2 linked regions of the Tardiphaga sp. 709 genome follow. The protein of the gene in region 1 interacts with the protein of each later gene in a pairwise test. Links are inferred from orthologs where the notes say so. Each region holds a gene or a part of one and is shown in the gene's direction. Other genes may lie near its edges.

The links.
Region 2: the proteins of RSO67_RS04820 (region 1) and grpE interact in binary tests that used the Escherichia coli proteins (3 or more experiments, as listed by UniProt). The link is inferred for Tardiphaga sp. 709 from one-to-one orthologs.

What each region holds. Positions count from the first base shown.
Region 1 is NZ_CP135529.1:915,614-930,510, reverse strand. What follows is about bases 8,142-11,020. They hold RSO67_RS04820 (Nramp family divalent metal transporter), read left to right. Parts: upstream 8,142-8,823; coding sequence 8,824-10,218; downstream 10,219-11,020. Other genes in these bases: RSO67_RS04815 (arginyltransferase), read right to left, coding at 10,278-11,020; RSO67_RS04825 (MFS transporter), read right to left, coding at 8,142-8,669. Also shown: RSO67_RS04855 (multidrug efflux RND transporter permease subunit), read left to right, coding at 1-766; RSO67_RS04850 (adenylate/guanylate cyclase domain-containing protein), read left to right, coding at 818-2,080; RSO67_RS04845 (multidrug effflux MFS transporter), read right to left, coding at 2,077-3,303; RSO67_RS04840 (TRAP transporter large permease subunit), read right to left, coding at 3,432-5,294; RSO67_RS04835 (TRAP transporter small permease subunit), read right to left, coding at 5,291-5,959; RSO67_RS04830 (twin-arginine translocation signal domain-containing protein), read right to left, coding at 6,078-7,211; more of RSO67_RS04825, read right to left, coding at 7,410-8,141; more of RSO67_RS04815, read right to left, coding at 11,021-11,054; RSO67_RS04810 (RDD family protein), read right to left, coding at 11,154-11,735; hemB (porphobilinogen synthase), read right to left, coding at 11,862-12,923; RSO67_RS04800 (DUF6163 family protein), read left to right, coding at 13,154-13,633; RSO67_RS04795 (AMP-binding protein), read left to right, coding at 13,689-14,897. UniProt on the Escherichia coli protein: H(+)-stimulated, divalent metal cation uptake system. Involved in manganese and iron uptake. Can also transport cadmium, cobalt, zinc and to a lesser extent nickel and copper. Involved in response to reactive oxygen.
Region 2 is NZ_CP135529.1:3,647,028-3,661,863, forward strand. The notes cover bases 11,993-14,810. They hold grpE (nucleotide exchange factor GrpE), read left to right. Parts: upstream 11,993-13,010; coding sequence 13,011-13,610; downstream 13,611-14,810. Other genes in these bases: hrcA (heat-inducible transcriptional repressor HrcA), read left to right, coding at 11,993-12,906; pncA (bifunctional nicotinamidase/pyrazinamidase), read right to left, coding at 13,760-14,476; RSO67_RS17910 (hypothetical protein), read left to right, coding at 14,638-14,810. In the rest of the region: RSO67_RS17830 (PAS domain-containing hybrid sensor histidine kinase/response regulator), read right to left, coding at 1-575; RSO67_RS17835 (hypothetical protein), read right to left, coding at 750-1,220; RSO67_RS17840 (YifB family Mg chelatase-like AAA ATPase), read right to left, coding at 1,328-2,866; RSO67_RS17845 (diguanylate cyclase domain-containing protein), read left to right, coding at 3,049-4,083; RSO67_RS17850 (MBL fold metallo-hydrolase), read right to left, coding at 4,156-5,136; RSO67_RS17855 (hypothetical protein), read left to right, coding at 5,135-5,317; gshB (glutathione synthase), read right to left, coding at 5,329-6,270; RSO67_RS17865 (YraN family protein), read right to left, coding at 6,309-6,722; rsmI (16S rRNA (cytidine(1402)-2'-O)-methyltransferase), read right to left, coding at 6,709-7,665; RSO67_RS17875 (penicillin-binding protein activator), read left to right, coding at 7,891-9,117; radical SAM family heme chaperone HemW, read right to left, coding at 9,121-10,284; rdgB (RdgB/HAM1 family non-canonical purine NTP pyrophosphatase), read right to left, coding at 10,271-10,906; rph (ribonuclease PH), read right to left, coding at 10,942-11,664; more of hrcA, read left to right, coding at 11,818-11,992; more of RSO67_RS17910, read left to right, coding at 14,811-14,836. UniProt on the Escherichia coli protein: Participates actively in the response to hyperosmotic and heat shock by preventing the aggregation of stress-denatured proteins, in association with DnaK and GrpE. It is the nucleotide exchange factor for DnaK and may function as a thermosensor.

The sequences.
Region 1 (14,897 bases):
CGATGGCAACATGGTGCTGTTGGGTAGCGTGGTGAACTTCAGGGACACGGCAGGCCCCGACCGCGTGCCGCGCTATAACCTTTATTCCGCCTCCGAAATCCAGGGTGATACGCTGCCCGGCGTCAGCTCGACGACGGCGCTCAATACCATGAAGAAGCTCGCCGACGAGACGCTGCCGAGCGGCTTTACCTTCGAATGGACTGATCTGTCCTATCAGCAGGTGACCGGAGGCAATGCGGGCCTCTACGTGTTCCCGATCTGCGTGTTGTTCGTCTATCTCGTTCTGGCTGCGCAATATGGCAGCTGGTCGCTGCCCTTTGCGGTCATCCTGATTGTGCCGATGTGCCTGTTTGCGGCAACCATCGGCGTGCGGATCATGGGGCAGGACATCAACATCCTCACCCAGATCGGCTTTGTCGTGCTGGTGGGATTGGCCGCGAAGAACGCGATCCTGATCGTCGAGTTTGCCCGCGACATCGAGCAGGAAGGCCGCGATCAGCTCGAAGCCGTGATCGAGGCCTGCCGTTTGCGTATCCGCCCGATCCTGATGACCTCCTTTGCCTTCATTCTCGGCGTGCTGCCGCTTGTGATTTCGTCGGGCTCAGGCTCGGAGATGCGCCAGGCGGTCGGCGTCGCGGTATTTTTCGGCATGATCGGTGTCACGATCTTCGGCCTCGTTTTCACGCCGGTCTTCTACATCCTGATCCGGCGTCTGTTCCCCGGCTCCGTCGAGATCCACGCCAAGGAGCAAGGCGCGCATGGTTAAAGCGCCGCAGGATGGGTTTCGCAAAAGCTCAACCCATCCTACAAGTGTCTCATGGAAACTGCCGCACGCATTGAACTGATGAGCTGGCTGGTCGGCGAGGGTCTGACCGGCCTTCCCGAAAACGACCTGATCCGTGGCTTCTGCGAGCGCTGCCGTGCCGGCGGCGTCGATGTATCCCGTGGCCTCGTCTTCATTGACACGCTGCATCCGATCTTCGAGGGCCGTGGCTTCCGCTGGAACGACACGGCCAGCAACGAGAGCGACGTGTTCGAATACGGCTCGACCGAGATCGGCGAGGCCGCCGCGAACTGGCGACGATCGGTGTTCTTCCACATGCTGGAAGAGGGGCACGACGAATTGCGGCTCGATTTGCACGCGCCCGGGATCGCCGACCGCTTCTCGATGGTTAGCAGCTTGCAGGAAGGCGGTCACCGCCACGGCGCCGTGTTCCTGCACAAGTTCGGCGAGGCTGGCTCGATGGGACAGATGGATTGCCTCTATTCGTATTGGGCCACGCGCCATGAAGACGGGTTCGACGAGCGCCAGATGTCGGCGCTGCGCGAACTGGTGCCGATGCTCGGTCTCGCCATCAAGTCGGGAGCCCAGATGGAGATCGCGCGCACGCTGGGCCGGGTCTATCTCGGCCGCGATGCCGCCGAACAGGTTCTCCGCGGCAAGATCGCGCGAGGCGTCACTGAGCGTATCAATGCGGTATTGTGGTTTTCCGACCTGCGCAACTCCACGGGGATCAGCGAGGCGATAGGACCGGACGAGATCATCCCGTTCTTGAATGACTATGCCGAAGCCTCGATCGCTGCGATCCATGATGTCGGCGGCGACGTGCTCAAGCTTATCGGTGACGGCATTCTGGCGATGTTCACCGGCGACGACATGGTGAAGGCGAAGCGTAACGCCTTGCGCGCCGAACATCAGTTCCGCAAGAATATCGCCAAGCTGAATGCGAAACGATTGGCGGCGAACCGGCCGATCACCACGGCCTATGTTGGTCTGCATGAGGGAGAGGTGTTCTACGGCAATATCGGCAGCGACGACCGGCTCGATTTCACTGTGGTTGGTCCCTCGGTCAACGAGGTGAGCCGCATCGCTTCCATGTGCTCGTCGGTCGATCGGCCGCTGCTGACCTCGTCCGCGTTTCAGGCCGGGCTCGATGGTGCTGGTCGCAAATATCTGGTCTCCACGGGCCGCTACGCCTTGCGCGGTATCGGCCGTGCGCAGGATCTCTACACGCTGGATCCCGAGATCGACAGCGACGAAGTCGTGCGCGGTGGCTATGAGCGCTATCTGGCCCGTTAGCTAACCGCAATGGTTGGCTGGCGCATCGCGTAGAGTACGATAGCGATCAGGCAGGCTGCACCGAGAACGATGCCGAGCGCCAATGCGGCCTGCGGCACGATCGTGGCCGACAGGGATACGCCGATCGCGGCCCCCATCATCTGCCAGAAGCCGAGCAATGCCGAGGCGGCGCCGGCATGGGTGCCGAACGGCGACAGCGCCTGCGCCGTGCCGAGCGGATTGACCACGCCCATGCCCAGCAGGAACACGCAGGTCGCGGCGATGAAGGTGACGACGTTGCCGTGGAAGTAGGCGGTCGCGAGCACCGCGATGCTGCCGATGAACGCGATCAGCAATCCATAGCGAATGGCCCGATCCAGCCCGAAGCGGGGGGCGAGGCGCGCGGCCAGCATGCCGGAGCCGAACACGACCAGCACGGTGCCTGCAAAGAACAGCCCGAGTGCAATCGGTGTGAAGCCGTAGCCCTCGATGAGGATGCGAGGTGCTGCGGAGAAGATCGAGAACAGTCCACCCATGATCAGGCCCACTGTGGCAGCGGGGATCAGGAAGTGGCGGTTCACCGAAAGTTTGAGATAGGTTGCGCTGACGGCGAGCGGATTGAGTGGGATACGCGTCGTGTTGTGGGTTTCGCCGAGCACCAGGATATAGCTGAGAGCCGACAACACGGCGAAGGCGCCGACGAAAACAAATTCTGAACGCCATCCGAAAAAATAATCGAGTCCGCCGCCGAGCAGCGGCGAGAAGCCAGGGGCTGCGGCCTGCGCGATCATCACCAAGGTTAGTGCGCGCGCCAGCGCTGCGCCGCTGAACAGATCGCGAGCGATCGCGCGCGAGAGAACCGAAGTCGAACAGGCACCAGCGGCCTGGATGGCACGGCCGATCAGCAGCGAAGGAAGATCAGTCGAGACGCCACACCAGATGCTGCCGATGATGAAGACAGCGAAACCGGCCAGCACCGGCATGCGACGCCCGTAACGGTCGGAGATCGGCCCGACCAGCAATTGCCCAAGCGCGAAGACCAGCAAAAACACCGTGATCGATGCCGTGACCGCGGGCGTCGTCACCTGCAACGATACCGCCATCTGTGGCAGCGATGGCAGCAGGATGTTGGTCGCCAGGGTGCCCATCGAGGCCAGCCCCGCGAGGACCGCGATCTGCAGCGCGGTGGAGGATGCTTCCTGCGGCGGGGTGTCTGCCATGGCGTCTGCCGTGCGGTCGGTCATATGATGATCCTCATTTTATGAATGATGTACATCATATAAAGCGGCCTGCAAAGAGCAGGGCAGTCATGCGGTATTCCGGGAAGACGGGTGCCACCGCCGCGTTCCCGGCGGTGGTCGCGGCCGATGGATCAGTTGCCGTACAGGTAATTCGGCAGCCACAGCGTCAGGCCGGGCCAGATATACATCAGCACCATGCAGATGATGACGATGAGCATATAGGGCATCATGCCGGAGAAGATCTGGTTCAGCGTCACATGTGATGGCGCGACGCCCTTCAGATAGAAGGCGGACATCGCGACCGGCGGCGACAGGAAGGCGGCCTGCAGGTTCACGAAGACGAGCACGCCCCACAGGATCGGGTCGATGCCGAAATGCTTCAGCATCGGCAGGAAGATCGGCACGAAGATCACGATGATCTCGGTCCATTCCAGCGGCCAGCCGAGAATGAAGATGATGGCCTGCGACAGGATCATGAACTGGACCGGCGTCAGGTTCAGCGACAGCACCCAGCTCTCCAGCAGCGCCTGTCCGCCGAGAATGGCGAACACCGCGGAGAACAGCGCCGATCCGACGAACAGCCAGCACACCATGGATGTGGTCTTGGCGGTCAGGAAGACGGCTTCCTTGGTGCGCTTCCAGTTTAGCGTGCGCGCCTGGAAGGCCAGCAGGAACGCGCCGGCAGCGCCGACGGCGGCGGACTCCGTTGCCGTGGTGATGCCGAGCAGGATCACGGCCAGAACGATGGCAGTCAGGATGCCGAGCGGCATGACGGACGATGTCAGCAGCCGCAGTACCTCGAACTGCGCGGCGCCCATGGTCCAGTAGTAATAGAACAGCATCAGGGCGATGATGGCTGCTGTGAAGGCGAAGTAGGTGTAGAATTCCGGCGGCGGTCCGGCATCGACCGGCGCATTCGTCGGACTGTTTTGCAGATCGGTGTTGCCCATCTGCTGCAGCACCTCCGGTTCGCTCTCCTTGGCCGAACCCGATTGCGCGGAGCCCAGCTCCTCCAGTTTTTCTTCTTCAGGTGCGACCGCGCCGGCATCGCGGGACTGAACCCGCTCGGTGATCGCGGCGGGCGCGGGGGCGTCGGGCTGCGGATGTATGACGACATACCACCACGCGGCCCATAGTGTGGTCAGCGCCAGGACCAGCGGCACCAGAGCAAAGCCGAGATTCTTCAGGATCGTCGTGTAGCTGACCCGCACGCCGTCCACGGTCAGGGCCATGGCGCGCGACGGCGCTACGGCCGCCGTCAGCAGAGCCGGCAGCATCTTGTGCGAATAGGCTTGCTGCAGATCGGCGATCCACGGCCGGACGGGCACGCGCGTTTCGCTCTCGGGCAGCTTCGGCGCGATCTTCGGGTTAATGAGCGCCCAGCCGATGATGTAGACGAGATAGAGGAAGGCCAGAAAGAAGCCCGGAAACATCGCGGCGGCATAGAGCTTCACGACAGACTGTCCGGCGACGGCGGCATAGACGATGATCATCACCGATGGCGGGATCAGGATGCCCAGCGTGCCGCCGGCCGTGATCACGCCGGACGCCAGCTTGACGTCATAGCCGGCCTTCAGCATCGGATTGAAGGCGATGACGCCCATCAGCACGACGACGGCGCCGACCAGACCGGATGCTATGCCCCAGAAAGTGCAGACGATCAGCGTCGCCACCGCCAGCGAGGCCGGGACGCGGCGGAAGGCCAGCTGGATCGAATAGAACATCTTATCGACCAGGGCGCCGCGTTCCATCACATAGCCCATCAGCACGAAGAGCGGGATGGAGATCAGGACGTCGTTGGTCATGGCGCCATATGTGCGCTGGACCATCAGATCGAAGATGTGGTTGTCGGCCCAGGATTCGCCTGCCCGGTAATAGGCGAAGAAGCCGAAAAACATGCCGAGACCCATCAGCGTGAAGGCCGTGGGGAAGCCCAGCATGATTACGACGACGATGAGGACGAGCATCAGGAGGCCAAGTGCGGGATCACTCATTTCTGCGTCTCCCCGCCCATGCCGCGCTGTCGCGCGCTTTCCTCGATCTCCTGCGCCTGGGCGATTGCATTCCTACGCACGTCGTCATCGACGTGTTCGCTATGTGCGAGCTGTTCCTCGACGACATCGATCTCGGACACATCCTTGAGCCGGCTCGGCCACACGCCGGTCTTCAGGCAAATCGCGGCGCGGGTGATTTCGGCGATGCCTTGCAGCAGCAGCAATGCGCCGGCCAGGGGGATCATTGCCTTGAAATGATAGACGGGCGGTCCGTCCGCCGTGACGTTGGAATGCTCGCGGATACGCCAGCTGTCGCCCGCATAGTCCCAGCCCGCATAAACCAGCGCGGCAATGCCGGGCAGGAAGAACACGATGTAGAGAACGAGATCGAGCGAAGCCTGCGTGCGCGGGCGCATCGAGCTGTATAGAAAGTCGCCACGCACATGGCCGTTCTGCGCCAGCGTATAGGCGCCGCACAGCATGAACAGCGTGCCATAGAGCATGTTCGACGCGTCGAAGATCCATGCCGTCGGCATGTTCAGCATATAGCGCTTGAACACTTCGGCGCAGACGAGGCCCATCAATCCCAAAATGAGCCAGGCCGCAGCCTTGCCGGCGAATGTGCTGATACCGTCAATGGAATGCAGGAAGCGCTGGGCAGTCATTTCATGGAGGCCAGTCTACAGGACATGTGGGCAGGTGAAGGTAGGCGATATCGGGCAACAGCAAAGCATCATCCGGGAGAGGGTCCCGGATGATGCGAGATACGTGTGCCTGATGGCGTCAGGTCTTCTTCTTCGCGTTCGGGCCGAAGTAATGATTATAGGCCATGCGGCGATTCACGACCGTGTCCTGCTCCCACTGCGTGGCGCGCTTGGCGAAGGCCTGCTGGGACTCGGAGATTTCCTTGAAGAGGGGATTTTCGGCCGACTTCTTGGCGACGACCTCGTCATAGACTTCGAGCTGCTTCTGCAGGATCGAGTCCGGCGTCTTGTAGAACTTGACCTTGTCCTTGCTCTGCATCTCCGCATAATCCTGCGAATAGCGGTCGATGGCCTTCCAGGACATTTCCTGACCGGCCGCATCGGCGGCGCCCGCGATGATGGCGCGCAGCTTCTCGGGCAGGACGTCATATTTGGTCTTGTTGAACAGGATCTCGAACTGTTCGGCGTTCTGGTGGTAGCTCTGCAGCATGCAGGTCTTGGATACGTCGGGAAAACCGAGGATGCGGTCCGACGAGGCGTTGTTGAATTCTGCGGCATCGAGCAGGCCGCGGTCCATCGCCGAGACGATTTCGCCGCCGGGCAATGCGTTCACCGCGGCGCCCAGACCAGTGAATACGTCGATGGAAATGCCGACGGTGCGGAATTTCACACCCTTGAGATCATCGGCCTTGGTGATCGGCTTCTTGAACCAGCCGAGTGGCTGGGTCGGCATCGGCCCGTAAGGCAGCGACACCACATTCGCGCCGATCGACGCGTAGAGCTTGGCCAGCAGCTCCTTGCCGCCGCCGAATTTGTGCCAGGCCAGCAGCATGTTGGCATCCATCGCATAGGCCGGGCCGGAGCCCCACAGGGCCAGCGCGGTCTGCTTGCCGTAGTGATAAACCATCACGCCATGGCCGCCGTCGAGCGTGCCTTTGGAGACCGCATCGAGCAGGCCGAAAGCCGGGACTACGGCGCCGGCCGGAAGCACCTCGATCTTGAGGTCGCCGCCGGTCATGTCGTTGACCTTCTTGGCGTAGTCGAGCGCGTATTCGTGGAAGATGTCCTTGGCCGGCCATGTGCTCTGCCAGCGCATGCTGATCGGGCCCTGCGCCTGGGCGATTGCCGGTGCTGCTATGCTTGCGGCAGCGCCGGCTGTGGCGACTTTCAGAAAGCGGCGCCGAGATGGAGTCCTGTCCTTGGATGAAGCCATTGTGTTCTCCCCGAATGGTCGTCCTTTTGCGGACTGACCTTGTTGATTGATAGCAAGACAAAGGCGTGCCTCGGGGTTTGGCAAGAATGTTCGCAGCGCTGCGACGCTTGGACGCGGCGTAACTATACTAACTATCCGTGCTGCGGTGCGGGGAGATCGTGAGCGAGCGCGAACTACAGATAAACTAAACCGAGCCTGTTAGACTTTCGTCGGAACGCATCCGGTCAAATCGCCGACCATATCCGGCTGCCGTTCCAGCGTCACTGCAGGCGAAGTCAGGATCACCACGGCCTGCCAGGCGAAACCCGCGACGGCGAGATAGAGGCACGCCTCCGCGTGATAGAGCCCGCCGATAACGGCAGCGATACTGGTTCCGATCGGGCGGGCGCCATAGCTCAAGATGTTGATCGCGGAGACGCGTCCGAGCAGGCTTGGCGGCGTTACCGACTGTCGCAACGTTGCGGTCGAGATCACCCACAGGATCGGGCCGACGCCGAGCAGGAAGAAGCTCAGGCCAGCCAAAGCCGGCGAGGGGATCCATGTGGTCAGTGCCATCACGACGGAGGCAACGAAGCCGGTGACGGGGCCAAGCGCGATCACGGTGCCGAACGGCAACCGCTTCATCACACGTGTTGCCAGCAGTGCGCCGATCACCATGCCGACGCCATACATTGCGAGTGTCACGCCGACGCCGGAGGCGGAGAGACCGAGATGGCGAACCGCGTAAGGCACGAACACTGCCAGCACCATGAAGGACGCTGCGCTGAAGATGAACTGTGTGATGAAGACCGGCCGCAAATACCGATGATAACAGACGAAGGACAGGCCTTCGGCGATATCCTGCATCGGCTTGCGTTGTTGGATGGTTGTGCGCGTGGGCTCATGGATGCCCGATAGCAAGGCGACAGCGATGATCGACAGCGCTGCGGCAAAGCCGAAGGCAGGCGCGGCGCCAGTGAAGCCCACAAGCGCGCCTCCGATGGCAGGACCACTTGCAAAAGCGACGGTGCGCGCGAGTTCTATCCGCGCATTCGCCGCGCCGAGCAACTGCGGCACGACCAGCGATGGCACAAGCGACGGCGCGGCGACGCTGTAGACGACGGTGCCGCACACCGCGACGAAGCCGAGCAAAGCGAGCAGCGGCATCGTCAGCGCGCCGAACCAGATCAGCCCTAGCGTCAGCAACAGTGCGATCGCGCGCAGCGCCTCAGCTCCGGCCATCAGGGTGCGGCGCGACATCCGGTCGGCGAGCAGGCCGGCGGGAATGGCGAACAGCACGAAGGGCAGGGTCAGCGCGGTCTGCAGCAATCCGGTTTGGCCCTCGCCGACGCCGAGCAACAGCACCGCGACGATCGGCGCCGCCGCCAGCGCGATCTGCTCGGCCGATTGGGCAGCGAGATTGGACCAGGCGAGTCGGTTGAAGGTGTCAGGCAGTCGGTCAATGGAGGAGTGGGACATGGCGATTCCTGTCTGTGACAGCCACCATGGGGTCCGGACGAGCACGCAGCCACCCGATTACTGAGCGCGCGCGGCAACAGGCAGCGCCCACCAACCGACTAGATGCAGTTGCAAATGAGTTGCAACAAGGGAGGGATTGCTCTATGCAGCTCTGATGGATGCACTTTCGCCGAAAACCTCGCCCGATTCGTCAACGTCTCCAATCCCCGGCAGCGTTTCAGACGCGGCCGGCTGGCGCTCCGGCCTTGGCGGGGATTTCCGGCGGAGCCTTTCGGAGGTCAATTCGTCGATCCCGGTTCCGATCGGTGGCCACTGGTTTCGGCGGCTGCTGGCGTTCGCCGGACCGGGTTACATGGTCTCGGTCGGCTACATGGACCCCGGCAACTGGGCGACCGATCTCGCGGGTGGCTCGAAATTCGGCTACACGCTGCTCTCGGTGATCCTGCTGTCAAACGTGATGGCGATCCTGCTGCAGGCACTGGCCGCGCGTCTGGGCATCGTCACCGACCGCGATCTGGCGCAGGCCTGTCGCGACAGCTTTTCCCGCCCGGTCAACATCATGCTGTGGCTGGCCTGCGAGACCGCGATCATCGCCTGCGATCTGGCGGAAGTGATCGGCACTGCGATTGCGTTGCAGCTGCTGTTCGGCATTCCGCTGATCGGGGGCGCGCTCATCACCGCGCTGGATGCCTTTTTGCTGCTGTTGCTGATGAACAAGGGCTTCCGTTTTCTCGAAGCTTTCGTGATCGCGCTGCTCATCGTCATCGCAGTCTGTTTCACGGTTCAGATTGTTGCCGCGGCTCCGCCCGTGGCTGCAGTGCTGAGCGGCTTCCTGCCGTCCACCGCGATCGTGACCAATCCCGAAATGCTGTACATTGCGATCGGCATCATCGGAGCGACCGTGATGCCGCATAACCTCTATCTGCATTCGTCGATCGTGCAGACCCGTGCCTATCCGCGCACCGATGAGGGCCGCCGCGACGCGATCAAGTGGGCGACGACGGACAGCACCATCGCGCTGATGCTCGCGCTGTTCATCAATGCGGCGATCCTCATCGTCGCGGCGGCGTCCTTCCATACCAGCGGTCATGCCGATGTGGCCGAGATCGGTCAGGCTTACGAGTTGTTGTCGCCGTTGCTAGGTCTCGGCATCGCATCGACGCTTTTTGCGATCGCACTGCTGGCATCCGGCCTCAACTCGACGGTGACGGCAACGCTGGCCGGCCAGATCGTGATGGAGGGCTTTCTCCGGCTGCGCCTGCCGAACTGGGCGCGCCGGCTCGTGACTCGCGGCATCGCCATTGTCCCGGTCGTGGTCGTCACCGCGCTCTACGGCGAACGCGGCACCGGACAACTCCTCGTCTTCAGTCAGGTCATCCTTTCGATGCAGCTTCCATTTGCGATCATCCCGCTGGTGCGGTTTGTCTCGGATCGGCGAAAGATGGGTGACTTCGTAATTTCGCGGTCGGTCGCCACGGTGGCATGGATCATCGCTGGCATCATCGTGATCCTGAACTGCAAGCTGCTTTACGACACCTTTTTCGGCTGAAGGCCTGAAATCCCGGGCGGCCGCGGATGATGACGAAGGCTGATCGTCAGCCGGGCCAGCTAATCCTGCGGCTCGGGCATCGTCTCGCCTGTCGCATCGACACGCAGCCATCCTGATGGCGCCAGCCGCTGTTGCGGCAGATAGCGGCCCTTGTAGTCCATCTTCTTGGAGCCTTCGATCCAGTAGCCAAGATAGACGTAAGGCAGGCCGAGCCGCCTGGCGCGGGCGATGTGGTCGAGGATCATGAAGGTGCCGAGCGAGCGGCTTTCCTCGCCGGGCTCGAAGAACGAGTACACCATCGATAGCCCATCGCTGAGTACATCGGTCAACGCGACCGCGAGCAGGTCCTCGCCGCGTCCGGTGATGCCTGTATCGGGGCCGCGGCGGCGATATTCGATGATGCGGGTTTCGACGTGGCTGTCTTCCACCATCATGGCGTAGTCGAGCACGGTCATGTCGGCCATGCCGCCATGGCGATGGCGCTGGTCGAGATAGGCGCGGAACACCGAATACTGTTCGGAGGTCGGCACCGCGCTGCGCTGCTCGCCGATCACGTCCGCATTGCGTGCCTGGATCTTGCGGAAGTTGCGCGACGGCTTGAATTCATTGGCGATGACCCGGACGGAAACACAGGCGCGGCACTGGTCGCAGGCCGGGCGATAGGCGATCGACTGGCTGCGCCGGAAGCCGCCATGGGTGAGCAGGTCATTGAGATCGCCGGCCTTGTCGCCGACCAGATGTGTGAAAACTTTCCGTTCGTGCCGGCCCGGCAGGTAGGGGCAGGGCGACGGCGCCGTGAGGTAGAATTGCGGAGTGTCGCGGGAGTGCTGGGTCACGGGTTGCCGTCGGTCTCCGAAGCAGTTTGGCTTAGCATCGCGCCGGCCGGGCAAACGGTCAATCGCTTTGCCCGTCCAAGTTGGCGTCCTTCGCGGCTGTTAGTAGGCACGGCCGGGCGGCTGGGCGTAAGCGGCGCGGACCACGGAATTATTCACCACCACGGTGCCCAGCACGAGGTCGTGCAGCAACTGACGGCGGCCGTTGAGCAGGCCGACCACCAGCACCAGCGGCGTGAGTAGCGACACTGAGGCCCAGAACAGGACCGCGTGTGCGGCGCCAAGCACGAAGTAGCCCGGCGTGCCTGAGAAGGTGCGCATCTGCAGATCCATCATCCGCATGCCGACGGTGGCCGAATGCGGACCGCCCAGCGACATCCCGTAATAGACGACCGGCCAGATCACCGTCGCCGGCGAGATCAGCCAGAACAGCGCCCAGCCGAGGCCAAGGGTGACGACGCCAAATACTGCGATGAAGATGACGGCGAGTACGATCGGAATCGACAGCACCACGAGATCGATCAGGAAGGCGACAATGCGGCGCATCAGCACGCCGCGGAACAAATCCGGCTGCGCATAGGGGTCGAAGGCATGGGTGCGGGGCCGGGTACCGGCACTGCGCCAGATGTCGCCTTGCCAGCTTCCGTTGTTGGGGCCGCCAGCATTCGGGCCGGTATCAGACATGACGCATCCCTCCGTTTGCATCCTCACGGTCCATCACATGGATATCACCAGACCGCGCAACAAGTGCGGGGAATCGTTACAGACTGTCCATGACGTAAATCAGGCGAGGCTTGAGCGCGGATGCGCTCAGCGCAATGCCTTGATGCGTTCCGCGGCGTGCGGCGCGAAATAAGTCAGCACGCCATCGGCGCCGGCGCGCTTGAAGCCGAGCAGGCTTTCCATGATGGCGCGGTCACCGTCAATCCAGCCGTTGTTCGCGGCGGCCATGATCATCGCGTATTCGCCGGACACCTGATAGGCGAAGGTCGGAACCGCGAACGTGTCCTTCACGCGGCGCACAATATCCAGATAGGGCATGCCCGGCTTGACCATGACCATGTCGGCGCCTTCGGCGAGATCGAGTTCGACCTCGCGCAGCGCCTCGTCGGAATTGGCGCTGTCCATCTGATAGGTGCGTTTGTCGCCGGTCAGCGTCTTGGCCGAGCCGATGGCGTCGCGGAACGGGCCGTAGAAGGCCGAGGCATATTTCGCGGCATAGGCCATGATCTGCACGTCGAGGAATCCGGCTTCATCCAGCGCCTCGCGGATCGCGCCGACACGGCCGTCCATCATGTCCGATGGCGCAATGATATCGCAGCCGGCTTCGGCCTGGACCAGCGCTTGCTGGACCAGCACGGCGACGGTCTCGTCATTGAGGATCTTGCCGTTCTGGATCAACCCGTCATGGCCGTGGCTGGTGAACGGGTCGAGTGCCACGTCACAGAGCACACCGAGATCCGGGAATTCCTTCTTGATGGCGCGCACGGACTGGCAAACCAGATTGTTGGCGTTGCAGGCCTCGGTGCCCATCTCGTCGCGGAGCGACGGGTCGGTATAGGGGAACAGCGCGATGCAGGGGATATCCAGCTTCATGGCGCGCTCGGCATCGCGCACCGCCTGATCGACGCTGAGGCGCTCCACGCCGGGCATCGAGGCGATTGGCGCGCGCTGGTTGTCGCCGTCGATCACGAAGAGCGGCCATATCAGATCGTCGGTGGTCAGCACGTTCTCGCGGACCAGCCGGCGGGCCCATTCGGACTTGCGGTTACGGCGAGGGCGGGTGGTCAGGCCGAGGGAGGGGGCATCATAAGTAGCCGGGCGGGGGGCATGATCGCGCAATTCGATGGGGCGCCCGAACTTGATTGCCATAATACCGTCTCTCCCGCGGGCCTTCGTGAGGTCGAAAGCCCCTTAAATTCGACCTGTTCTAAGTCTAGCATCTTGATGTCCCGGCGTCACCTCGATCATGCACGTCATGCGCGCGCGACGTGACGGGCTGGGTCATTGATTTTGCAGGCCCAAAGGCTCACAAAAAGCCCCCATGAATCGCTCAAACCATCGCCCAAACGTCCAGTTCCCACCCGTGAGATCGCATTCGCATGTCTGAGCAGATGCCGCGCGACCTCGGGTCGAGAGACCCCACGTCGCGGGACCATGCCATGTCGGTTGCGGCGATCTCGTCCGGACGCATCGAATCCGACGAGAACATCTGGACCCGGCGCCTGGTCCTGTTCCTGCGCGTAATGGCCGTCGTCTCGATGATGCAGGGCCTCTATCACTGGGCGCAGGTCACCGGCTTTGTCGGCACCGAGGATGACGCCTTCGAGGTGCAGACCATGGGCTGGCAGACCGCCACGGTCTATTTCGCCGTCATCGAGCTGGTCAGCGCCGTCGGCCTCTGGCTCGCGACGCCGTGGGGCGCCGTCGTCTGGCTGACGACCGTGGTGTCCATGGCGGTCATCGAGCTGATGTTTCCGACCATCTATGGCGGCAATCTCCTGATCGTCGGCGTGCAGGCTGCGTTTCTCGCAGGCTACCTTGCGCTGGCATGGATGGCGGCGCGCGAACGGCCGCCATAGGCTCAGGACGTCAAGCAGAGGCCTCGCAGAAGGCCCTGCATTCAGGGAGGTCATTTTGAATCAGCTTTATTCCGGCGGCACCGCCGGCAGCCTCATCGTCAGTGCCATCGCCCGCTATGGCGATCGGCCCGCGCTCGCGGACGGCCATGTCCGCTGGAGCTACCGCGACTTCGGCGACGTGGTCGCGCGTTTCATCAGCCTGTTCCGCAGCCTTGGCCTGAAGAAGGGCGATGCGCTGTCCATTCTCTCCGGCAACCGCGCCGAGAGCTGGGCGGCGATTTCCGCTGCCGCCGTCATGGGCCTGCGCTACACGCCGCTGCACCCCATGGCCGCCGAAGACGATCACGCCTTCATTCTCGAGGACGCCGAGATCTCCGCGCTGATCGTGGAGGCCGGCAAGTTCGCCGCACGCGGCCTCGCGCTGCGCAGCCGCGTGCCGGGCCTGAAACATCTGCTGTCCTTCGGCGCGCTCGGTGGCGCGCGCGATCTCCTGGCCGAACTGCCCAATGCGACGCCGGCGCCGCTGGTGGATGAGAGCAGCACCGGCGATATCTGCTGGCTGGCTTATACCGGTGGCACTACGGGCCGCTCCAAGGGCGTGATGCTGCCGCATCGCGTGATCGTGGCGATGGCGCTGGCAATCTATGCCGACTGGGACTGGCCGGCCGAGATTCGCTACCTCGCCGCAACGCCGATCAGCCACGCCGCCGGCATCACGCTGTTTCCGGTGATGCTGCGCGGCGGTTTCGCGCGGCTGGTGCAGGGTTTCGATGTGGAAACCTATTGCCGCCTGGTGCATGAGGAGAAGATTACCGCGACCTTCCTGGTGCCGACGTTGATCTATGCGCTGATCGACGCGCCGGAGCTTCGCGCCAAATACGACATGTCGTCATTGCAGATGATCGTCTACGGCGCGGCGCCGATGTCGCCGGACCGGCTGCGCGAGGGCGTCGGCATTTTCGGGAATGTGTTCGTGCAGCTCTACGGCCAGACCGAAGCGCCGCAGATCATCACCACCATGCGCAAGATCGATCACGACGACAGCAAGCCGGGCCGTCTCGGTTCCTGCGGCCGCGCCAATCCGATGGTCGAGGTCAAACTGTTCGACGCCGAGATGCGCGAAGTGGCGACAGGGGAACCCGGCGAGATCTGCGTGCGCGGCTCGCTGGTAATGGATGGTTACTGGAAACGGCCGGATGCCACCGAAGACGCGTTCCGCGGTGGCTGGCTGCACACCGGCGATGTCGCGATAAAGGACAGCGAC
Region 2 (14,836 bases), 2.7 Mb from region 1 along the record:
CCTTCGCGCCAAGCGATCCAGCGCGGACCGGTCGCCGTGGCGATCTTCTGATCGTGCACGCTGGTGCCGTTGGGCTCGTTGGCGATATCGCCCTGCTCCAGCAGCGTGAGTTCGAAGCGGCTGCCGATCAATGCTTCGCGCGATTGTTCCGCCAGCGTGCAATAGGCATCGTTGACGAAGGTGATGCAGCCTTCGCTGTCGCGGATCACAATGAGGTCGCCCTGTGCCTCGAACAGGCTGCGCGCGCGCTCTTCGGCTTCCTTCAATTCCCAGTTCCGGTCGACCAGGGCTTCGTTGTGCGCAGTCAGCTTGCGCATCCGCTTGCCCATGAAGCGCATGCGAATGCTCATGGTGGCCAGGGCGACGCAGGCCAGCGCGAACAGGAAGCTGGCGCCGATCGCAAAAGCGTGCGGATCGTAGCCGGAGTCTTTGGAGGTCGAACCAGAGATGAAACCATAGGCGCCACCGAAGGCAGCCGAGAACATCACGAAGGAGCGAATGACGAAAGCAAGCAACGGAAAACGGCGCGCGAAGCGGCGGAAGTAGACCTTGATCCGGAAAACACCTTTCGCCACAGATCAGCACTCCGGCTTGGTCACATCATGGCTCGCGCTTGCACGCGACTACAGGCCGCGATCAGGCAATCGCAGATGTCGGAACTATGCGGGTATGTTGTTGCCAAGTGCTTGCGCGGTGGCAGTTTTGAATTTGCCGGCGCAGACATGGTTGATGAAGCGTTAATGCGCGGCCTAGAGGCTGGCCGCCGCCATCCGCGCCGGGCTGCGGCTGTGGGCGCTGACGATCAGCGCGGCGGCATCGCGTGCCGTGAAGCTGCGAGACTTCACGAAGATCCGGTAGTCGGCGTCACCTTCCTCCGACAGATAGATGACGGATTCCGAACTCGCGGATGTGTCGGCAATGCGGATGAAGCGCGTCGCAGCGGTGACGGGACAAGCATCCGGTTCCGCGGCATCGACGTCATCAAGTACGACGAAGTCGGCGGTGTCAGCACTATCGACGATTTGCACACGGACGGTTGCCTGCAAGGGGTCGCTGGTGAAGCTGACATGCGATTGCGCCTGCCAGGGCATGGTGGCGATCTGGATGGTGGTCTCACCGGTGGAGATGCAGGGATGCGTGCCGGCTACGAGATCGCCACGGGCGAGAAATGCCGCGAGTACCAAAGGAATCGTCGAGGCTAAAATCTTGAAACGCAGCATGACACGGTACTCTCCCTGGCCCCGTAACGCGGGGTTATGGTGAGCAGAGCGTAAACAAAACTCGTTACTATCGCGTTGACGGCCACATCAGCGGCGATGAGGTGACGTCAAGCAGCCCGTCGAACGTCCTCCGCCAGCGCGCGGTAAGACAGCGCCTCGGCCAGATGCAGCCGCCCGATTTTCTCGGCGCCGTCGAGATCCGCCAGCGTCCGCGCCACGCGCAGCACGCGGTGATAGCCGCGCGCGGTCAGTCGCATCGTTTCGGCGGCATCGCGCAACAATGTCAGTCCCTGCGCATCCGGCTGCGCAACCGTTTCCAGCACGGAGGCGGGCGCGGAAGCATTGGTATGTGTGCCCGCTAATCCCGCCGCGGCATAACGCATGGTCTGCAGATCGCGCGCGGCGGCGACACGCGCCGCAACTTCGGCGGAACCTTCCGACGGTGGCGGCAGAATGAGATCCGCCGCGGTCACCGCGGGCACTTCGATGCGCAGATCGATGCGATCCATCAAGGGGCCGGAGATGCGCGCCTGATAATCCGAGGTGCAGCGATCGATGCGGCCGCGCTTGCAGGAGAAGCCCGGCTCGAAAGCGTGACCGCACCGGCATGGATTCATCGCAGCAACAAGCATGAATCGCGCAGGATAGGTGACGCGGTGATTGGCGCGCGAGACCGCCACCTCGCCATTCTCGAGCGGTGCGCGCAGCGAATCCAGCACGCGCGGATCGAACTCTGGCAGTTCATCGAGAAACAGCACCCCCTGATGCGCCAGCGAAATCTCGCCCGGCCGCGCGCGCAACCCGCCGCCGGTGAGGGCGGCCATGCTGGCGGAATGATGCGGTGCGCGGAACGGCCGGCGTGAGGTGAGTGCGCCGTCCTTGATCTCGCCGGCCACCGATGCAATCATCGAGACTTCGAGCAGCTCCGCCGGCGACAGCGGCGGCAGGATCGACGGCAGCCGTGCCGCCAGCATGGATTTTCCCGATCCGGGACTGCCGGCCATCAGCAGGTGATGGCCGCCTGCCGCAGCGATTTCCAGCGCGCGTTTGGCACTTTCCTGTCCCTTGATGTCCCGCAGATCCAGCAGCGTTTCCTCACGCGCATGTATTCTCGGCTGCGGCCGCGACAGAACCTGCGTACCTTTGAAGTGATTGGCGATCTGGATCAGCGATGTCGCGGCGATGATCTGAATGTCTGGGCTGGCCCAGGCGGCTTCCGCGCCGCAGGCTGCCGGACAGATCAATCCCTCGTCGCGCGCGTTGGCGCCGATCGCTGCAGGCAGTACGCCGGCCACGGGAGCGAGCGAACCATCGAGGCCGAGTTCACCGAGTACAGTGAAGCCCGTCAATGCATCCGGCGGAATCGCGCCGATCGCAGCCATCAGTCCCAGCGCAATCGGCAGATCGTAATGGCTGCCTTCCTTCGGTAAGTCAGCCGGTGCGAGATTAACGATGATGCGTCGCGCCGGCAGCGCCAGACCCGAGGCGACCAGCGCCGCGCGGACCCGTTCGCGGGCCTCGGACACTGCCTTGTCGGGCAGGCCGACGATCAGGAAATTCGGCAGGCCGGGCACGACCTGAACCTGCACGTCGACCGCGCGGGCCTCGATCCCCTCAAAGGCTACGGTGGAAACGCGTTGAACCATGCCGCCCTCATTCGAGATGAGAGCGTAACCTAAGGTTGCTTCTAATTCAAGAACAATCAGTGAACGAAATGCAGCGGTAAAGTATGCTGGTTTTGGCCGAAGTCGGCCATTGGCGTAGAGAATCTTAAGCACGTCATGCAAAGCATCCTATGAGCTTCGAGACGAAGACCGGGTGCCCGCAGATGTCAGATCGCTTGCCGATGACGCCAGACGCTCCGGATGATGCCGATCTGATCGCCGCGCTGAAGGCCCAGATCGAAGCCCAGCAAGCCATCATCGACCAACAGGCTGCTTCGCTGGCGCATAGCCGGAAGATCTTCGATCGCTCCTCGGCCGCGGCGCGAATCGGCGTCTGGGAATGCGACCTCTCCGATGAATCGCTGGTCTGGACCGATGTTGTCTACGACATCTTCGATCTACCGCGCGGCTCGACGCCGATTCGCGAGGAGGCGCTCGCCTGTTATCCAGAAGAATCCGTCAGGGAACTGACGAAGCGGCGCAGCAAGGCAATCGAAGATCGAACCGGCTTCAGTCTCGATGCGGAGATCATCACCTTCAAGGGTAACCGGCGCTGGATCAGGATCACGGCCACAGTCGAGTCGGTCGATGGCGTTGCCGTCCGCATCTTCGGCATGAAGCAGGACATCACCGAAGAGAAAATTCTGGCGGATCGCAATCGCTATCTCGCCGAGTTCGATACGCTGACCGGACTCGCCAATCGCAGCCAGTTTCAAACCAAGCTGTCGCTGTTCGATGCGGCGTCGGCCAGCAAGGCAAAGCCGTTCGGCGCGCTGCTGCTGGTCGATCTCGATGAATTCAAGCCGGTCAATGACTGCTTCGGCCACGCCGCCGGCGATGCCTGCCTGACTGTCGTTGCAAATCGAATCCGCAACATCTGCGCCGGCGCGGAACTGGTGGCGCGCCTTGGCGGTGATGAGTTTGCCGTTCTGCTGGGGCCTCACGCACAATTCGAGGAAGCCTCTGAGACCGCGCGGGCCATCGTCACGCAGCTAGGCCTGCCGATCGATCATCGAGGACAACAGTTGCGGGTCGGCGCTTCGGTCGGCATCGCACTGGCCGATAACTGCACGTCATCGCAATTGGCAGCCATGGCCGACTCGGCGCTCTATGCGGCGAAGGATGCCGGACGCGGCACGTTCCGGATCTACAAACGCGGTGCGGAGCGGCGCGCGCGGGATACGTCATCGGCGGCGTGAGGATAAATTGCTGCAGAATTCCTGCGGCGGTCATTGTCTCAAGATCGCCGCAGGATTGTCGCAGGATTTCCGCTAGAGATTCATCACCATCGGCTCGGCGATATAGCGGAAGCCGTCGCCTGATTTGACCACATGGCCATAGCCCGGCCAGGCGAAGTGGTAAGACATCACGGCGGTCTTGTTGGCTACCAGCATGTCCAGCATCTTCACCCGCGTCGCCGCCGCCATCTTCGGATCGGAATCATAGGCGAACTCCATCCGCGGCTTCTCCAGCAACAGCACTTGATGATGGGTAAGATCGCCGAGGAATGCGAAGGACTTTCCGTCCGACTGGATCATGAACATATGGTGGCCAAACGTGTGCCCGGGCGCATGCATCGCGGTGATGCCCGGCAGGAACTCCTGTCCGTCCTTGAAGAACACCAGGCGATCCTTCACTGGCAGCAGGTTCTTGCGGGCATGGACGATGAAGTCCTTTAGCGGCGAACCGAGTTTACTTTCGTCGGTCCAGAACTTGAAATCTTCCTCGCTGAGATAGACCTGCGCATTGGGAAACAGCGGCTTGTCATTGGCATCGACGATGCCGCCGATATGATCGATATGGGCATGGGAGCACACCACAGCGTCGATATCGCCAGGTTTGATACCGGCCTCGGCCATGCTCTTCTGCAGGCGGCCCGTGGTGTTGCCGAACAGTTGTGACGTGCCCATGCCGGTGTCGAACAGGATGAGCTTGTCGCCCATGTTGACGATCGGCGCGTTCTGTTCGAGCACGACATTGCTGCTGCTGAGGAAATTATCCGTCAACATCTTCTGCACGTCTTCCTTGGGCACGCCGACGAATGTGCCGGAGGGATCGCCGAGCGGCAAAGGTCCGTCGGAGACAACGGTGACTTCCGCACTGCCTAACATGAAACGGTGGAAGTAGGGCGCCTGTGTGCCGAGCTTTGGTGCCTTGGCCGATGCGCTGCCGATGAGGCCGGGAGCGAGGAGATTAGCGCCCAGCCCTGCGCCGAGCGAGAGCAGGGACCTTCGCGAAACGTCTGAAGTCATGCGTTTCTCCACTGATATGCTTTTGCTTGCCGCCAAATGTGGCGGGCCGCCCGATTGGTCGGGCGTGCATCAACATGCTGCCCTTGCCCTCAATGACTGGCAAGCAAAAGCAGCGGGTAAAGAATTGCGACGAATGGAATTTAAACCGCTGCGTCAAGCATTGACGCAGCGCAACGAGTGACGCGAGCGGAGTTACTTCCGCTTCGCTTCGATCACGTCCCAGACCCGCGCGGCGACATCCGGTCCGCCAAGCTTGGCGATGGCGCGAATGCCCGTGGGCGACGTCACGTTGATCTCGGTGAGATTGCCATCGATCACATCGATGCCGACGAACAGCAGACCGAGGTCACGCAGCGCCGGTCCGACACGTTCGCAGATTTCGCGCTCACGCGGCGAGAGTTCGGTGGCCTTGGCGGCGCCGCCACGCACCATGTTGGAGCGCAAATCGTCTTCAGCCGGCACGCGGTTCACCGCGCCGGCGAATTCACCGTCGATCAGGATGATGCGTTTGTCGCCATGTTTCACTTCGGGAAGGAAGCGCTGGATCACCCACTGTTCCTTGAATGTCACGGAGAACAGATCGTAGAGCGAACCGAAGTTCATGTCCTGCGGCAGCACGCGAAACACCGCTGCGCCGCCATGGCCATGCAGCGGCTTCATCACCACCGCGCCATGCTCGGCGCGGAATGCATTGATCTCGTCCTTGTCGCGCGAGATCAGCGTCGGTGGCATCAGGTCCGAGAAGCCCATCACGAAGATCTTCTCCGGCGCGTTGCGCACGGAAGCAGGATCATTGACCACCAGCGTCTTCGGATGGATGCGCTCCAGAAGATGTGTCGAGGTAATATAAGCGAGATCGAACGGCGGGTCCTGCCGCAGCAACACCACGTCGAAGGATTCCATGTTGGTGCGGGTGGGATCGCCGAGGGTGAAGTAATCGCCTTCGACGTCGCGCACCGACAGCGATTGCACCGGCGCCACCACGTCATTGCCGCGCAGCGAGAGCTTGTCCGGCGTGTAATAGGACAGTTTGTGGCCACGCTTCTGGGCTTCCAGCAACATCGCGAAGGTCGAATCGCCCTTGTGATTGATGCGCGCAATGGGGTCCATCTGGACGGCGACGTTCAAGGTCATGCTGCAAGGTCCGGAATTGTGGTCGGGGAGGCGAAAGCTCAGGTCGAGGCGTCGAATGCCGCTAACAGATGGCGTGGCAAATGTCTTGGCGCAATCAGCACGACGTCAAAACGAAGGTCGAATTCCGCATGTTCGGGATGTGCCATCAGCCAGCCCTGGGCGGCATCCATGATCCGGGCCTGCTGGCGCGGCGTCACCGCATAGGCGGCCTCGTTCAGGCTGGCGCGGGCCTTCACCTCGACAAAGGCGATCAGGTTGCGCTTCCTAGCGACGATGTCGATCTCGCCATGCGGGGTACGAAAGCGGCGGGCGAGGATGCGATAGCCCTTGGCCAGCAATAAAGCAGCGGCACGGCTTTCGGCTGAGAGGCCGGTATTGAACGCGGCGACGCGCTCCGGCGCAGCCGGTCTGGCTGTGGGCTTCGGTGCGGAGACTTTGTCAGTCTTCGCCATCACCGGAGTCCCTGTGAATCTCCTTCGCCAGTTCCAGCGCGCGGGCATAAACGGCGCGGCGCGGCCGGCCGGACAGTTCGACCGCATGCGCCACGGCATCCTTGACGCTATCGCGCTGCAACGAGCTGCGCAGCAGGGCATCGAGATCGTCCTCGGTCATGGCCTGCGCATCCGCAGCCGGTGGCCCGATGACGAGTACGAATTCACCGCGGGTCTCCAGCCCATCGGCCTCCTTGGCCAGATCGGCAATCGGCCCGCGATTGACCTCTTCATGCATCTTCGTGAGCTCGCGGCAGATCGCCGCATCGCGGTTGCCCATGATATCGGCGAGATCGACCAGCGTGTCCTGCACGCGGTTGCCGGATTCGAACATCACTAGCGTGGCGTCGATGGCAGCCAGCTCCGTGAGGCGTGAGCGGCGTGCCATCTGCCGCGATGGCAGAAAGCCCTCGAAGAAGAAGCGATCGGTCGGCAGCGCCGACACGGCCAGCGCGGCCAGCACCGAGGATGGCCCCGGCAGCGAGATCACGCTGAAGCCTGCGGCGGTGACCTCGCGCACCAGCTTGAAGCCGGGGTCGGAAATCAATGGTGTGCCGGCATCCGACACCAGCGCGATGGACGCGCCCTGCGACAGCTTTTCGAGGATCTTCGGCCGCGCCTGTTCGGCATTGTGCTCGTGATACTGCTTGAGCGTACCGGAGATCCCGTAGCGCTCGGTGAGCCGGCGGGTGATGCGGGTGTCTTCACAGGCGATGATATCGACCCCCGCCAGGGTTTCCAGCGCGCGTAGGGTGATGTCGCCAAGGTTGCCGATCGGCGTGGCCACAAGATGCAGCCCCGGAACAGCTTTCGGTGCCATGAGCAGATGGCCGGAGACCGTGAAGGTCCGGGCCGACGGCGCCGCGGCGTCCGCAGGCGATGAGGAAAGGGGTGTTGCGCGCATGGCGACAATGTAGAGCGAATTGCGCCAAAGGGGGACAGCCGTTTTTCAGACGTTTGGCTGTGGTTCATTCCCATCGTGCTAATCCGGCCGCGGTGATGGGGTATGCCGGACATAAAGCTTTTGTTTTGGTTAACTTATCGCCGACAATATGTCTGAATCCGCGCCTCACACTATATAGTGGGTGCCGAGGCGGGCCGATCTGATGCGGCCGAAAGAAGAGAAGTGATGGCGGATCCGTTCGACCCCAAATCCGGGACCAAGGGCGCGACGTCGGGCGCAACACGGCGGACGGCTGTCGGCCTGCTGCTGGGCGCGCCGCTGCTCGGGGCCTGCGCGGGTGTGCAATCGACGCTGACCAATGCGTTCGGCACCGGACCGGCGGCGCCATCGGGACCGCCTGCCGGACCGGCGCAGCAGTCACAAGCCATCGGCACCGGCGGCACGAAAGTCGGACTGATCCTGCCGCTGTCGGCTTCGGGCAATGCTGGCGTCGCCGCGCAGTCGATGAAGAACGCCGCCGAAATGGCGCTCGCCGAATTCCAGAATCCCAGCATTCAACTCCTGATCAAGGACGATAGTGGCAGCGCGCAGGGCGCGCAGCAGGCCGCCCAGCAGGCGCTCGATGAAGGATCCGAAATCATTCTCGGGCCGCTCTTCGCACTCTCGGTACCGGCAACGGCGCAGCTCACGCGCGCGCGTAACGTCCCGGTGATCGCGTTCTCGACCGATTCCAGCGTCGCCGGCCGTGGTGTCTATTTGCTCAGCTTCCTACCTGAGTCGGACGTCAATCGCATCGTCGATTACGCCGCAGGCACGGGCAAACGCTCCTTTGCGGCGATGCTGCCCGAGAATGCCTATGGCAATGTTGTTGAAGTCGCTTTCAAGCAGGCCGTAGCCCGCAAAGGCGGCCGCATCGTCGCTTTCGAGCGCTATGGCGCGGATCGCTCCAGCGCAGCACGCAACATTGCCGCATCCCTCACCGGCGCCGACGCGTTGTTCATCGCAGACGATGGCGACGCGGTGGTCGCAACGGCCGATGCACTGACTGCGGCGGGCGCCAATCTGCGCAACGTGCAATTGCTTGGCACGGGCCTTTGGGACAACCCGCGGGTCTTCAACAGCGCGGCGTTGCAGGGTGGGCTCTACGCCGCGCCGGATCCTGCAGGGTTCCGTGCCTTCGCCGGTCGCTACCGCGCAAAATATGGCGGCGACCCCGTGCGTACCGCGACGCTCGCTTACGATGCTGTTGCACTGGTCGCCGCATTGGCGCGCACCCAGGGCGGACAGCGCTTCGCACCTGAAACGCTCACCAATCCATCCGGCTTTGCCGGCATCGATGGCCTGTTCCGGTTCCGCAGCGATGGCGGCAACGATCGCGGTTTGGCTGTGATGAAGGTCGCATCAGGTGGTGGTCAGGCGGTGGCGGGCTCGCCCAAGAGCTTTGGGGCGTAGCGTTTAAGCCGCCAGATCTGCCACGACTGCATCGAGCACGGGAAATCCCTCCTGCGTCACGCGCAGACGGCCATTTGTTTCGACGACGATCGCGCCTTCTTCGAGCAGGATCTGGATGCGCTTCTCATCCAGCGCGCGGCCGGACAGCATCTGATAGCGCGCGGGATCAATGCCCTCAGCGAGGCGCAGGCCCATCAGCAGATATTCGTCGGCGCGTTCTTCACTGTTGAGCAATTCATCCGATGTCACGCCGTGGCCGTTGTCTTCCACACGCATGACCCAGGCTTCCGGACGCTTCTCGGTGGCGATGGCATGGCGGACACCGTCGATGTCGAGGCGGCCATGGGCGCCAGGCCCGATGCCGGCATATTCCTGACCGCGCCAGTAGACGAGGTTGTGTTTGCACTCCGCACCGGGGCGGGCGTGGTTGGAAATCTCGTAGAACGGCAAACCCTGCTGCGCGCAGACCTCCTGCGTCACGTCATAAAGCGTGCGCGCGAGGCCTTCGTCGGGTGTCTTGAGCTTGCCGGCGGCGTGCAATCCGAAGAACGGCGTGCCTTCCTCGATAGTCAGCTGATACAGCGACAGATGTTCGGCGGCTTCCGAGATCGCGAGCTTGAGTTCGTCGGTCCACATTTGCGGAGTTTGGTCGGGGCGCGCATAGATCAGATCGAACGAATAGCGATCGAACGCGCTGCGCGCGATGGCCACGGCATCGAGTGCCTCGCGCGCCGTATGCAAACGTCCCAGTGATTTCAGCGACGCATCGTCAAGCGCCTGTACGCCGAGCGACACGCGGTTGACGCCGGCCTCGCGATAGCCCCGAAAGCGCGTCGCTTCGACGGAGGTCGGGTTGGCTTCGAGTGATACTTCGACGTCGGAAGCGACGTTCCAGTATTTACCGATCGAGTCGAGAATAGCGCCGACGGTTTGTGGCTGCATCAGCGACGGCGTACCGCCGCCGAGAAAGATCGACGTCACCGTACGGCCGGGCGTGCGCGCTGCGGTGGTTTCGATCTCGCGTGCGAAAGCGCGCGCGAAACGTACTTCATCGACAGCGTGATGACGGACATGGCTGTTGAAGTCGCAATAGGGGCACTTCGACAGGCAGAACGGCCAGTGCACATAGACGCCGAAAGCGTCTTGCTGTGCGTCAGCGGGGTTCAAGGCAGATCTCCGCGAGTTTCACGAATGCCCTGGCGCGATGCGACAAGCCCTCGCCGAGTGGCGGCAACCCGTGCTTCTCAACCGCGGTCATTTCGCCATAGGTGCGCGTGTGACCATCGGGCAGGAATGTCGGATCGTAGCCGAAGCCGGCGGTGCCGCGCGGCGGCCAGACCAGCGTGCCATGCGCATGCGCTTCGACTTCCTCGAGATGACCGTCGGGCCACGCCACGCAGAGTGCGGAGACGAAATGCGCGGTGCGCTTGTCAGGCGAGGTCGCGCCGCGCTCTTGCAGCAAACGCTCGATGCGCGTCATTGCGCCGGTGAAGTCCTTGGACTCGCCGGCCCAGCGCGCCGAGAGGATGCCGGGCGCGCCGTCGAGGGCATCGACGACGAGGCCGGAATCATCTGCGAAAGCTGGTAATTGTGCGACATTGGCCGCGGCAATCGCCTTGATCGCGGCATTGGCCTTGAAAGTATTGCCGGTCTCGTCAGGTTCGGCGAGACCGAGCTCGCCTGCTGACACTGCCTCGATGCCGTAGGGGGCCAGGAGATCGCGCATCTCGGCAAGTTTGCCGGGATTGTGGGTGGCGATGACGAGCTTCCCAGTGATTCGACGATGCATGATGGGAGTCTACGCCTGCTTGATGACTTGCGGAATCACGCGATGGCCATTTTCTGCAGTTCGACGAGGCGTCCGACGCCCTTTTGTGCCAGTGCCATCAACTTCAGGAATTCGTCCTGCGTGAACGGCGTCTTCTCGGCAGTGCCCTGTACCTCGATGATGCGGCCGTCGCCGGTCATCACGAAATTGGCGTCGGTGTCGGCTTCGGAATCTTCGGCATAGTCGAGATCGAGCACCGGGGTGCCCTGATAGATGCCGCAGGAAATCGCCGCGATATTGTCGCGCAGCACGTTGCCGCCGCCGTTCTTGAACATGTTGCGGTTCTTCATCCACGAGATGCAGTCGGCCAGCGCAACCCATGCGCCGGTGATCGACGCTGTGCGGGTGCCACCGTCGGCCTGGATCACGTCGCAGTCGATGGTAATCTGGCGTTCGCCGAGTGCTTCGAGGTCGACGGCAGCGCGGAGCGAGCGGCCGATCAGGCGCTGGATCTCGACGGTGCGGCCGCCCTGCTTGCCGGATGCGGCTTCGCGGCGGGTGCGTTCCAGCGTGGCACGGGGCAGCATGCCGTATTCGGCGGTGACCCAGCCGCGGCCCTGGCCCTTGAGCCATGGCGGCAGGCGCTCTTCCAGCGTGGCGGTTACCAGCACATGGGTGTCGCCGAATTTCACCATGCAGGAGCCTTCGGCATATTTGACCACGCCGCGTTCCAGCGACACGGCGCGCAGTTCATCGGGCGCACGACGGCTTGGCCGCATGAGAAAATCCTTCCAAATGTCCAGAGAAAGCCTGTTCGCGGTGCTTTTAGGGGCCACGGAGCGCAGCGGCAAGGGCAGGGCAGGTTCCACAACCGCAATGGTGCTTGTATCCGGCCCGCCGGAGCGACAGATTAGATCCTCAAGGAGTACCCTGTGGTCCATCACGATCCGATCGGCCTGATTTCGCCGCATGCCGGGCTCGCCCAGCTCAATGAGCGATCGCGTGAGATCTTCCGGCAGATCGTCGAGAGCTATCTCGCCACCGGCGAACCCGTGGGTTCCCGCAACATCTCGCGCCTGATCACGGTTCCGCTGTCGCCGGCCTCGGTTCGCAACGTGATGTCGGACCTGGAGCAGCTCGGCCTCATCTATGCGCCGCATACGTCAGCAGGACGGCTTCCGACCGAACTCGGACTGCGGTTTTTCGTCGATGCCTTGATGCAGGTCGGTGACCTCACCGAGCCGGAGCGGCAGTCGATCCAGCAGCAATTATCCTCCGTGGGGCGCTCGCAGACCGTGGAGGCGGCGCTCGGCGAGGCGCTGACGCAGCTGTCCGGGCTAACCCGCGCGGCGGCGGTGGTTCTGACCGCCAAGTCCAATGTGCGGCTAAAACACATCGAATTCGTCCGTCTGGAACCCGAAAAGGCGCTGGTCGTGCTGGTCGCCGAGGATGGCCAGGTCGAAAACCGCGTGCTGACCCTGCCGCCGGGGGTGCCGTCGTCGGCGCTGAACGAGGCGTCGAACTTCCTCAATGCCCGGATTCGCGGCCGCACGCTGGCTGAGGCCCGGTTGGAACTGGAAACGGCACTGACCCAGAACCAGATCGAGCTCGATCAACTGACCCAGAAGGTGATTGCCGCCGGCATTGCCAGCTGGTCGGGTGGCGAGAAGGACGATCGGCAGCTGATCGTGCGCGGCCAGGCCAATCTGCTCGAGGATCTCCATGCGCTGGAGGATCTTGAACGCGTTCGCCTCCTGTTCGACGATCTCGAAGCCAAGCGCGAGGTGATCGACCTTCTCGGTCGGGCGGAGACGGCCGAAGGTGTCCGCATCTTCATCGGCTCGGAAAACAAACTGTTCTCGCTGTCCGGCTCGTCCACGATCATTGCGCCCTACAGCGATGGCGCCGGCCATATTGTCGGCGTTCTCGGTGTCATCGGCCCGACCCGGCTGAACTATGCGCGGGTGATCCCGATGGTAGATTACGCGGCGCGCATCGTCAGCCGCATGCTCGGCGGCTGACGATCGGCCGAATCCGGCCGGTTGCGCTTGATTTTCGGCGCTCAAACCCCGATATCCCGCTCAGCAATCCCACCATTTTGGCGTGTTTTTGAGAAGGCAGCGTGATGACTGATTCCAATGGGCAGAACGACAATCAGGACAAGACGGCAGCGGCCGCCGATCCGGTGGTCTCCAAGCCCTACATCATGCCGGACGATCCGGAACCGAATTCGGTCGAGGCCCTGACCAAGGAAGCTGCGGACGCGCGCGACAAGATGCTGCGCACGCTGGCGGAGATGGAAAATCTGCGCAAGCGGACCCAGAAGGAAGTCGCCGACGGACGCACCTATGCGATCGCCAATTTCGCGCGCGAAGTGCTCGATATCGCCGACAGCCTGCAGCGCGCCCTCGATGCCGTGCCTGCCGACACCAAGGCCGCCGCCGATCCGGGCCTGAAGGCGCTGCTCGAAGGCGTGGAACTCACCGAGCGCTCGCTGCTCAACACGCTGGAAAAGAACGGCGTGAAGAAGTTCGATCCGTCCGGCGAGAAGTTCGATCCGAATTTCCAGCAAGCCATGTACGAAGTGCCGGATGCCTCGGTGCCTGCGGGAACCGTGGTTCAGGTCGTGCAGGCCGGTTATACCATTGGCGAGCGCGTGCTGCGCCCGGCGCTGGTTGGCGTATCGAAGGGTGGGGCCAAGGCGGCACCTGCTGCATCGGAGTAACAGCGCCTCTGGCTGTCATCACCCGCGAAAGCGGGTGAGCCAGTACACGCTGGTCTCAGTGAGTGATCACAAGCGCCGGTCTTACTGGGTCGCCCGAACCCAGCGCGCAGTTGTGCGCTCAAGTCGGGCGATGACAATGAGAGTATGGGTCAAGCCGCCAGATCGCCCGACTGAATCCGCTTCACGCCGGCCTTGTTCATGTCGGCCCAGGCTTTGGCCAGCGAGCCCTGCGTGTCGATGCCGCGGCAGGCGTCCTCGATCACATAGACATCGAAACCTGCCTTTCGCGCATCGAGCGCCGACCACGCGACACAGAAGTCGGTGGCGAGACCGGCGATGAACACGCGCTGCAATTTGCGGGCTTTCAGATAGGCGGCGAGACCGGTGGTGGTCTTCCCGTCGGCCTCGGTGAAGGCCGAATAGCTGTCGACGTCCTTGTTGAAGCCCTTGCGCAGGATCAGCTCGGTATGCGGGATGGCGAGATCCTTCGAGAGGGCGGCTCCTTCAGTGCCCTGCACGCAGTGATCCGGCCACAGCACCTGCTTGCCGTATTTCACCTCAAGGGTCTCAAACGGCTTCTTGCCGCTATGGCTGGATGCGAAGGAGATATGGCCGGGCGTGTGCCAGTCCTGCGTCATCACCACGTCGGCGAATTTCTTCGCGATGGCGTTGATGATCGGCACGACCTTATCGCCGTCCTTCACGGCTAGGCTGCCGCCGGGCAGAAAGCAGTTCTGCACGTCGATCACCAGCAACACGGATGTACGATCGAGGCTGACCTTGCCTGCCGCTTCGAGCGCCTTGGGCGCCATGCCGGCCGCTGTTAGCGCACCAAGTCCCACAAGAAGCTGACGTCTATCGAACATCGCAACATCTCCTGTCAGAATTTCTGCAGCAAATCAGGTCCAGGCGCTTCCGTAAAGGCGGCTCGATATGGATGGTGCGGCGGTGTCTCGCAGACCCGCGCAATGGCTTTTTAACGCGGCTCTCCTAGCGTAGCGATGGTATTGGCCGAAAGAATAAGTGCATGATGATCGATGCCGGTTTGCAACTCGGCGGCGCGACCACGCCTCGGACGCGGCTTGCGGCCATCTGGCTGATCGCCGGCGCTCTCGTCTGCGCGGTGGCCGTCGGGCTGCGCGCGGTGCTGCCGTTTAATGTCGATGTCAGCTGGTTGTTGATCGTCTGCGAACGCGTGCTCGATGGTCAGCGTCTTTATCTCGATA